4 regions of the Pseudoalteromonas sp. NSLLW24 genome follow, and region 2 is predicted to be linked to each of the others. Evidence: predicted binding sites of a transcription regulator. Region 2 holds the regulator's gene; each other region holds the start of a gene.

Region 1 (2,191 bases), on a different contig from region 2:
CTTCGCCTAAATAACGAATACACGAATCAAATGTAGCACCGCCCCACGATTCAATAGACCAATAACCTGCATCATCTAGCTTGCTAGCAATAGGTAGCATATCGTCTAGGCGCATACGTGTTGCGAGCAATGATTGGTGCGCATCGCGTAATACCAATTCTGTTAATTTTAATTTAGCCATGTGTGTGCCCCTTATTTATTATTTGATTTGTACTGAGCAATGGCAGCACTAATAGCAGCGATGTGCTCATTAGGCACACCTTGAGATTTAAAAGACGGTGATTTAGCTGGTGATGCCTCTGGTTCGCTATAGCGCGTCACCAAATTAGACATAAGCGTTACTGCACCAATTAATATCGACAGAAATACAAACACCCCAACCATACCAGTTAGCATTAAGCTACCAGCCGTTGTGAGTAGAGCACCTATATCCATTTTTCTCCCCCTTGAAACCCATATCGAAAATAAAAAATCGATTTAATTAAATATTTATTCACTGGATAATAACAAAACTAGTCGCTTTGTCTACATCTTGTAAATTGGTAAAACCAATTAAACTATAAACAACATAACACTCAACAAATTTACATGCCATAACCCAGCAATCATGCGCCCTACAATACATACAGAAAATAACGACTATAGCTAATAGTTATATGGAAGTTGTTAATTAACTATTCAACTTAATAAAAATAACCGCCAAATTTTATAATAAGTACAAAAACACACATCAATTGTTAATTGGTCTTACCAAAAACATTATTTTTAGTGAATATTTACCGGTAACTTGTAACAGTGTGAATAACTTACATAACAAAGCGTAAAAATTACTAACTAACTAATAACTAAAAACACAGTTAAAAACCATAACTATCTGATATAAAACAAAAATAAAATTTGGCATATAACTGGCATTAGTTATTGTGAGCAAATTTGATAACCAAGGAGAAAACAATGTTACGCTGGACAATTACATTTTTAGTTATTGCTTTAATCGCTGCAGTGTTAGGTTTTGGTGGCATCGCAGGTGCCGCAGCTGGTATAGCAAAAATTATATTTTTTATATTTTTAGTACTTTTAGTGATCTCATTAGTTTCAGGTGCACTACGTGGTAAATCACCCAGGTAGATAAAGCATTCAAGTAACAAACACTAAAATTTAATTAATACTTACAAGGAATTACATTATGAATTCAACAACTGTAAAAGCAGCACTAATCGGTCTATTCGCAAGTTTCTTCATCATGGGTTGTGAAGACAATCACGCAGAAGACGCAGGCGAACGTATTGACGAAGCAGTAACTGACGTGCAAAACAAAGTAGAAGATGCATGTGAAAATGTTAAAGAAGGCGTAAACGCTGAAGAAACTAACTGTTAATTCTTCTTGTATCGCTAAAAAACGGCCTTAGGGCCGTTTTTTTGTGCCTGTAATAAAATCACTGACTATAAAGCTGCTCATTTAGCGGTTAGCTTGTTAAAATAAAAAAAACGATATTTAAAGCAAGGCAATATGGCATTTACAACAACCTACACACTAGATAAACCTTACTTTTACGAGTGCTTTGATGAGTCACTCCCCTACAGTAAGCGCGCCAAACCTAAGTACTTTTTACTTGTACTCCTCGTTGCGCTTGGTTTATTTGGCATTTATGTTTTAAACGATCATTACTTAGGATCGTTTATGATCATGCTAGGTGTACTAGAGTGCGTCGCTTTTTACTATCGCAGACCTTGGTGGGTAACCAGACAAATGCTCAGCAGAGCGTCAGGCTCTGAGGTAACACTTACCTTTGATGAAGAAGGCATTAAATCGGCTAATCATTACAAAAGCTTTCAGCTAACTTGGCAAGACATAAGCGAAGTAATAGATACTCAGCAAGGTATTATTATTAAAAATAAAAGCGGCATGCAATACATTTCAAAACAAATACTAACCCCAGAAACACTCGCTTTTATAAACAAAAAAGCCACTCAGTGAGTGGCTTTTTGACTAGTTGAGTTAATTACTCAACTACGTATACGTGTTGATTAAGCATTGCCCGGATTAGGGTTCGACTTTTCAGCTTGTATGCGCATGTAAATCTCTTCACGATGCACTGATACGTCTTTCGGTGCATTAACACCGATTCGAACTTGATTTCCTTTAACACCTAGAACAGTAACTGTTACTTCGTCACCAATCATTAGGGTT
Region 2 (2,191 bases):
GAACTCTAAAATTCTTTTTTTGCTATTAAAAAGGACCGCAGCTTTGCTGCAGTCCTGGCATATAAGTGAGCTTAATTTCATCATATTAGTGTCGAGCAAGCTTCTCTTTGTGTTTAATTACTTGTCGATCGAGCTTGTCGATCAACGAGTCAATGGCGGCATACATATCTTGATGTTCTGTAGAGGCAAATAACTCAGCACCGCTTACGTGTATGGTGGCTTCTGCTTTTTGATTTAATTTTTCTACATCGAGAATGACATGAACATTATTAATATGATCAGAGTGTCTTTCTAGCTTCGCAAATTTGGTATTAATATAGTCTCTTAGTGAATCGGTTAATTCTACGTGACGACCAGTTAAGTTTAGTTGCATAAGCATTACCCTCTTTTTTTGCGTCTTAAATCAAACTTTTACGTTGATTTGACGGTGGAATAGCCAGAGATTCGCGGTATTTTGCGATTGTACGTCTCGCTACTTTAATTCCTTGCTCAGCCAATATATCCGCTATTTTGCTATCACTCAATGGTTTTGCTGAGTTTTCTGCTGCGATTAATTTTCGGATAAGCGCACGGATTGCTGTAGATGAACATTCACCACCGTTTTCGGTGCTTACATGGCTTGAGAAAAAGTATTTAAGCTCAAATATACCACGGGGTGTGTGCATATACTTTTGGGTTGTTACGCGCGAAATTGTTGATTCGTGCATTTCTACCATTTCAGCAACATCATTTAAAACCATTGGTTTCATGGCTTCAGGACCGTGTTCAAAAAAGCCTTGTTGTTGTTTAACAATACAATTTGTTACTTTTAATAGCGTGTCGTTTCTACTTTCTAAGCTTTTAATAAACCATTTAGCTTCTTGTAAATGCGAGCGAATAAACTGGCTGTCACCACTGGATTTTACAGTGCGAGACATTGCCGCGTATTGGCTATTAACACGAATTTTAGGCATGCTATCTGGGTTTAACTCAACAACCCAGCGGCCTTTAATTTTTTTAACTGACACATCAGGAATAACATACTCAGATTCTTCTCTTACAATAGTATCTGCAGGTTTAGGGCTAAGAGTATGTATTAATGTCATTACTTCTTTAAGCTCTTCTTCTTTGAGCTTAGTTTTCTTCATTAATGTACGATAGTCACGAGCAGCTAATAAATCAATATGCTCGGTTAAAATCATTTTTGTTTCATTAATGTAAGGTGTTTCTTTATCAAACTGGTTAAGCTGAATACACAAACACTCTTGTAAGCTACGTGCAGCAATGCCTACAGGATCAAACAGTTGGATGCGTTTTAATACAGCTTCAATTTCATCAAGTTCGACTTCGTTATCATCTTCGTTTTCTTGATTAAAGCTTTCTAAAATCTCTTCGCAGCTTAGTGTTAAAATACCTGAGTCATCGACGGCTTCTACAATAGCAATAGCAATAGCTTCGTCTGTAGGGCTAAATGGCGTTAGTTGTAACTGCCACATTAAATACTCATGGAGCGTTTCAGTAGAGGCGCCTTGGTATATTGATTCGTCTTCAGGCATCGGACCCGATGATGCTGCTGGGGCGGCACTCATGTACTCATCCCAACTAACATCCATAGCCATGTCGTCACTTAGCGTGTCTTTTGCAAGTGCTTCACCACTATCTTGTTCGTATTCGCTTGGAGCATCATCGGCAGATGCGCTAACAGTTATGTCATCTGTATCTGCTTTTTGCTCGTTTTTACCTGCAGCGTCTTCTGAATAGTCTGCTTCTTCAACCTCTAATAGCGGGTTGCTGTCGAGAGCTTCTTGTATTTCTTGCTGGAGATCCAATGTACTGAGTTGCAACAAACGAATAGCTTGTTGCAGCTGTGGAGTCATTGTAAGTTGCTGGCCCATGCGCAGCTGTAGTGATTGCCTCATGTATCTCTAACAATCCTTTTATGTTGTTATAATTAATACTAGCAGATGCTTAAAGACATGGCGTAAATGTTACAGCCTAAATTGCTCGCCTAAGTAAACATCGCGTACTGTTTTATCATTTAATACGTGTTCTGGAGTACCTGATGCAATCAGCTCCCCATGAGAAACAATGTAGGCTTTTTCACAAACATCAAGGGTTTCTCTTACGTTATGATCGGTAATTAATACACCAATCCCACGATTTTTAAGATGTTCTATTATTTTCTTTATGTCTAATACCGAAATCGGGTCAA
Region 3 (2,191 bases), on a different contig from region 2:
TCAGGTAAAGGGCAAACGCAAGAAGCGCAAAGTCCTGGTTGGCTTACACGTTTCTTTAGCAGTTCGCTGTTTCCATTTTAGAGGGTAACAACATGAATAGCCTTAAAGCTTTATGTTTAGTTGTGTTATTAGGTTGGCAGTTTACTGCCAGTGCTGAGCGCATAAAAGATGTGTCTATGGTTGAAGGCGTACGCTCTAACCAATTAGTTGGTTATGGCTTAGTGGTTGGCTTGCCGGGCACTGGCGAGCAAAACTCATATACACAACAAAGTTTTAGAGGCATGTTGAACAGCTTTGGTATTACGCTACCTTCAACTCAAAGTCCTAAAATTAAAAATGTTGCCGCTGTTGCTGTGCATGCAGAATTACCCGCATTTAGAAAGCCCGGGCAAACAATAGATATTACGGTTTCTTCCATTGGTAGTGCAGGCAGTTTACGTGGTGGCACTTTATTACAAACTTTTTTAAAGGGTGTAGACGGTAACGTGTATGCAATTGCACAAGGTAGTTTAATTGTGGGAGGCCTAGGCGTAGAGGGCCTTGATGGAAGTAGAGTCGTAATTAATACTCCTACAGTTGGACGAATTCCCAATGGCGCAACAGTTGAACGCACCGTAGAAAGCCCGTTTATGCAAGGCGATTACATTACCTTCAACTTAAACCGCCCAGACTTTACAACGGCAAAACGCCTAGAAAAAACAATTAATGACTTAGTCGGCCCAAATAGCGCACAAGCAATTGATTCTGTTTCTATTCGTGTCATAGCACCACGCGATGCATCCCAGCGTGTATCGTACTTATCAACACTCGAAAACTTAGAATTTAAGCCAGCTGACATGGCCGCTAAAATTATAGTTAACTCGCGTACAGGTACTATTGTTATTGGTAAAAATGTAACCCTACAGCCTGCTGCAGTGACCCATGGCGGTTTAACAGTCACCATTGCTGAGCAGCAAAATGTAGTGCAGCCAAATCCGCTAGCAAACGGTGATACAGTTGTCACGCAGCAAAGTATTATTGATGTAAACCAAGACGACTCGCGCGCTTTTGTATTTAACCCAGGGGTAAGTCTTGACGATTTAGTTCGCGCAATTAACGAAGTAGGCGCAGCGCCTGGTGACTTAATGGCTATTTTAGAAGCGCTAAAAGAAGCGGGCGCAATTAATGGTCAGTTGATCGTTATTTAAAAACTAAAGCAAGTAACGTGTCACTCAAAGCTCTATATCTATTAAACAAAGATCTAGAGCTCTTTTATTTACAGTAACTTAAAATTATTATTTTTATCTTCCTTGTTTTATCGGTAGTGGCTCAATTTTTGCATTTTTAACTACATTATTCATTTTGTGTCAAAAAGCCGATGGAAACTAATCACCTCGATAAACAAAACTTTTTTGATTTAGGCAACTTAGATTCACTTCGTAAAGAAGCCTTAACGAGTGGCGATGCATCAACTGATGCTTCCAAAGCTGCGCTCAAAAAAGCGGCCGCACAATTTGAAGCTATTTTTACGCAAATGTTGCTCAAAGGAATGCGCAAAGCTAACGAAGCATTTGAAGATAAAGACAGTCCATTTAATTCAAGTGGCGTAAAGTTTTTTGAAGAAATGCACGATCAGCAACTTTCTACAGAGCTTTCATCAAATGGCTCGTTAGGCCTTGCCGATTTAATTGTTCAGCAGTTATCGCCTGAGTCTAAAAACTTTATGCCAGGCTCTGTGCTTAGAACAACCAACGATATTTTTAGCGATACGCAAGTCGGTTCCGCTCTTCCTCATGAGCAAAAAAATAAGCAACCCGATCTTATCGTTAAGAGTACTAAAGCCGATATTGCTGAGCCTAAAGTCGATACTGCAGAGTCTAAAACCGATAGCCCAACATTTAAAAATGCAGAAGAGTTTGTAAGTTCAGTGTGGGAACACGCTAAAACTGCAGCGCAAAAAATTGGTTTAAACCCAGCGGTAATGGTTGCACAAGCGGCACTTGAAACCGGTTGGGGTAAACACATTATTAATAAAAGTGACGGTGGCAGCTCAAATAACTTATTTAATATTAAGTCGGATAAAAGCTGGGAAGGCGATAAAGCAAGCAAAGTAACGCTTGAGTTTGAGCAAGGCACACCCGTTAAAAAACAAGCCAGCTTTAGAGCCTACGATTCAATTAAAGATAGCGTGAACGACTTTGTTGATTTTTTA
Region 4 (2,191 bases), on a different contig from region 2:
GTAATACTCGCCGTAAATCAGCCAATGCAATCTCGCTTATTTGCCAGCGAAATACTGCGCGGTGCCCCTTATTTACAAAACTACTTTAGAACCAATACCCGCCCTTGGGTTAAGCAAAAAGTTGATGTACTTCAAGCGTGGATGGACGCAGATAAAATGGATAAGGTTGATCCCTACCATTTGCTCTTTACTATTTGGTCTACCACGCAGTATTACGCCGATTTTCAGGCTGAGGTTTTACTCGTAATGAACAAATTAGAGTACGACAAAACCGATGTGGCACAAATTACGCAATCAATTGCCCACATAATTTTAAAAGGTATTGGTCTTAAAATACCTGAGCAAAGTGAGACTTAACCCATGAAACCCTTTACTACACCCGATTTATTTGACGATCATCGCGATAGCGTACAAGTAGCCGACAGTGGCCTTTATCACTTTGGTAAAAAAACCACGTTTTACGGTCAAGTCGTTACCGTTACCTGCCCAGAAGACAACTCTTTTGCCGCCGATATATTGCATGAAAATGGTGAAGGTAAAGTATTAGTTATAAACGGGTTTGCGAGCAAACGCTTTGCGTTTATTGGCGATATTATGGCTGAGCGTGCCCTAAATAATGGCTGGGAAGGGGTAATAATAAATGGCTGTTGCCGAGATATAGAAATACTCGCCACTATGGACTTACCGGTTATGGCGCTAGGCTCTACACCGCGTAGTACCTTAAAGCGCGGCTTTGGTGATAAAAACCAAGCTGTTACCATGCTTGGCACCACCATAGAACCTAACGATTGGGTTTACGCCGATATTAACGGTTTAATCATCAGTAAAACGTCCCTTATTTAGCGCTCACAACCATATAAATAAAGACCAATTTGGTGCACCTGCGCACCAAATTGGTTTGTTTTAGCTCATTTTAATACCACTATTTTTACAGCCCATATTTACTAACCTCATACAACTCGCCAAATCCTGACCAATTGGACAGGGTTTTAATTTATGGCATTCCTCTTGCTTAGGTTTTAAACAATATAATAAGCTAACCGATTAAAAAGCGGATCAGGCTCTGTAAAATAAAAACAAGATGTTACGCAGTGAGCTGAAAAATAATAAAAATTAATCCGTCTTTTTAATCACTCTAAATCTGAACTGCTTGGTCAGATTTTTTATAACGAGTGGTGATATGAGTACCAAAAATAATAATACGACCGGTATTTTTTGTGACCATGGTCCTAAGGCATGGCAAACACATTACCAAGGCACGCTTATTAATAAGCGTCTTGCAATTAAAGATGTATTTGCAATAAAAGGCGAGCGCAACAGCGCAGGTAACCCTAGCTGGTTTAAAGCAGCAAAACCGGCCCAGCAAACAGCAAGTGCCGTAAATATGTTAATGGACGAGGGTTGTAGCTTTACAGGCTTTACCCATACCGATGAGCTTGCTTACAGCTTAGAGGGTAATAATATTCACTATGGTGCAGCACAAAATCCAAAACTTAGCGGTCATGCAAGTGGCGGTTCGAGTATGGGGTCTGCTGCATCCGTTGCTGCTAACTTAGCCGATATTGGCTTAGGCACCGACACTGGCGGCTCAATTAGAATACCCGCCAGCTATTGTGGTTTATTTGGTATAAGGCCAAGCCATAACGTGATTGAAAAAGACGGCCTAATACCGTTGGCACCGCCTTTTGATACCATAGGTTGGCTTACCCAAAGCGCCGAGCTATTAAGCGATGTAGGTAATGTATTGTTACCACAACAACCTATTAATAAAGTAAATACGTTAGTTATTTGCGAAGCACTCTTTGAACTTGTTGACCCCTCTTTACAAGCACCACTGGGTAAGCTTTTAGAAAAAATCAAACCTTATTTTAATCATCATATCGAGTTTAAACTCCCCAACGTTGGTTTACTAAGTGAGCTTGCCGATACCTTTAGAATATTACAAGGTCGTGCGATTGCTAAAACGCACCGAGATTGGATTGAACTCCCAGATCAGCTTTCTCATTTTGCGCCAGCAATTGCAGCTCGTTTTAAAATGGCACTGGCTTTAACCGAGCAAGAAGAACAAGAGGCATTAAAAATACAGTATGAGTGGCAAGCAATCGTCGCTAAAAACCTAAATAAGCACAGCTGCTTATTTTTACCTACCACCCCTACAACCGCACCTAAATTAGGCGCCGACACAAGCGCC

What was found. Region 2 encodes sigma-54, which starts transcription at its own class of promoters, with help from an activator protein. Its sites were predicted from a motif close to GTTGGCACGNNNNTNGNNT; they were not measured.
Region 1: the regulator sigma-54 is predicted to act here: its motif matches at 897-915, upstream of I6E72_RS18255 (DUF1328 domain-containing protein).
Region 3: the regulator sigma-54 is predicted to act here: its motif matches at 1,303-1,321, upstream of flgJ (flagellar assembly peptidoglycan hydrolase FlgJ).
Region 4: the regulator sigma-54 is predicted to act here: its motif matches at 996-1,014, upstream of I6E72_RS16285 (amidase family protein).

What each region holds. Positions count from the first base shown of each region.
Region 1 is NZ_JADYWQ010000024.1:23,155-25,345, reverse strand. Features, by position in the region: gene oadA (sodium-extruding oxaloacetate decarboxylase subunit alpha) at 1-181, opposite strand, end outside; gene I6E72_RS18260 (OadG family protein) at 193-435, opposite strand; gene I6E72_RS18255 (DUF1328 domain-containing protein) at 955-1,128, shown strand; gene I6E72_RS18250 (hypothetical protein) at 1,187-1,378, shown strand; gene I6E72_RS18245 (YcxB family protein) at 1,511-1,978, shown strand; gene csrA (carbon storage regulator CsrA) at 2,029-2,191, opposite strand, start outside.
Region 2 is NZ_JADYWQ010000009.1:28,260-30,450, forward strand. Features, by position in the region: gene ptsN (PTS IIA-like nitrogen regulatory protein PtsN) at 1-81, opposite strand, end outside; gene hpf (ribosome hibernation promoting factor) at 86-373, opposite strand; gene I6E72_RS10995 (RNA polymerase factor sigma-54) at 399-1,898, opposite strand; gene lptB (LPS export ABC transporter ATP-binding protein) at 1,968-2,191, opposite strand, start outside.
Region 3 is NZ_JADYWQ010000002.1:178,495-180,685, forward strand. Features, by position in the region: gene flgH (flagellar basal body L-ring protein FlgH) at 1-81, shown strand, start outside; gene I6E72_RS02355 (flagellar basal body P-ring protein FlgI) at 93-1,187, shown strand; gene flgJ (flagellar assembly peptidoglycan hydrolase FlgJ) at 1,358-2,191, shown strand, end outside.
Region 4 is NZ_JADYWQ010000018.1:16,691-18,881, reverse strand. Features, by position in the region: gene I6E72_RS16295 (TetR/AcrR family transcriptional regulator) at 1-357, shown strand, start outside; gene I6E72_RS16290 (putative 4-hydroxy-4-methyl-2-oxoglutarate aldolase) at 361-843, shown strand; gene I6E72_RS16285 (amidase family protein) at 1,181-2,191, shown strand, end outside.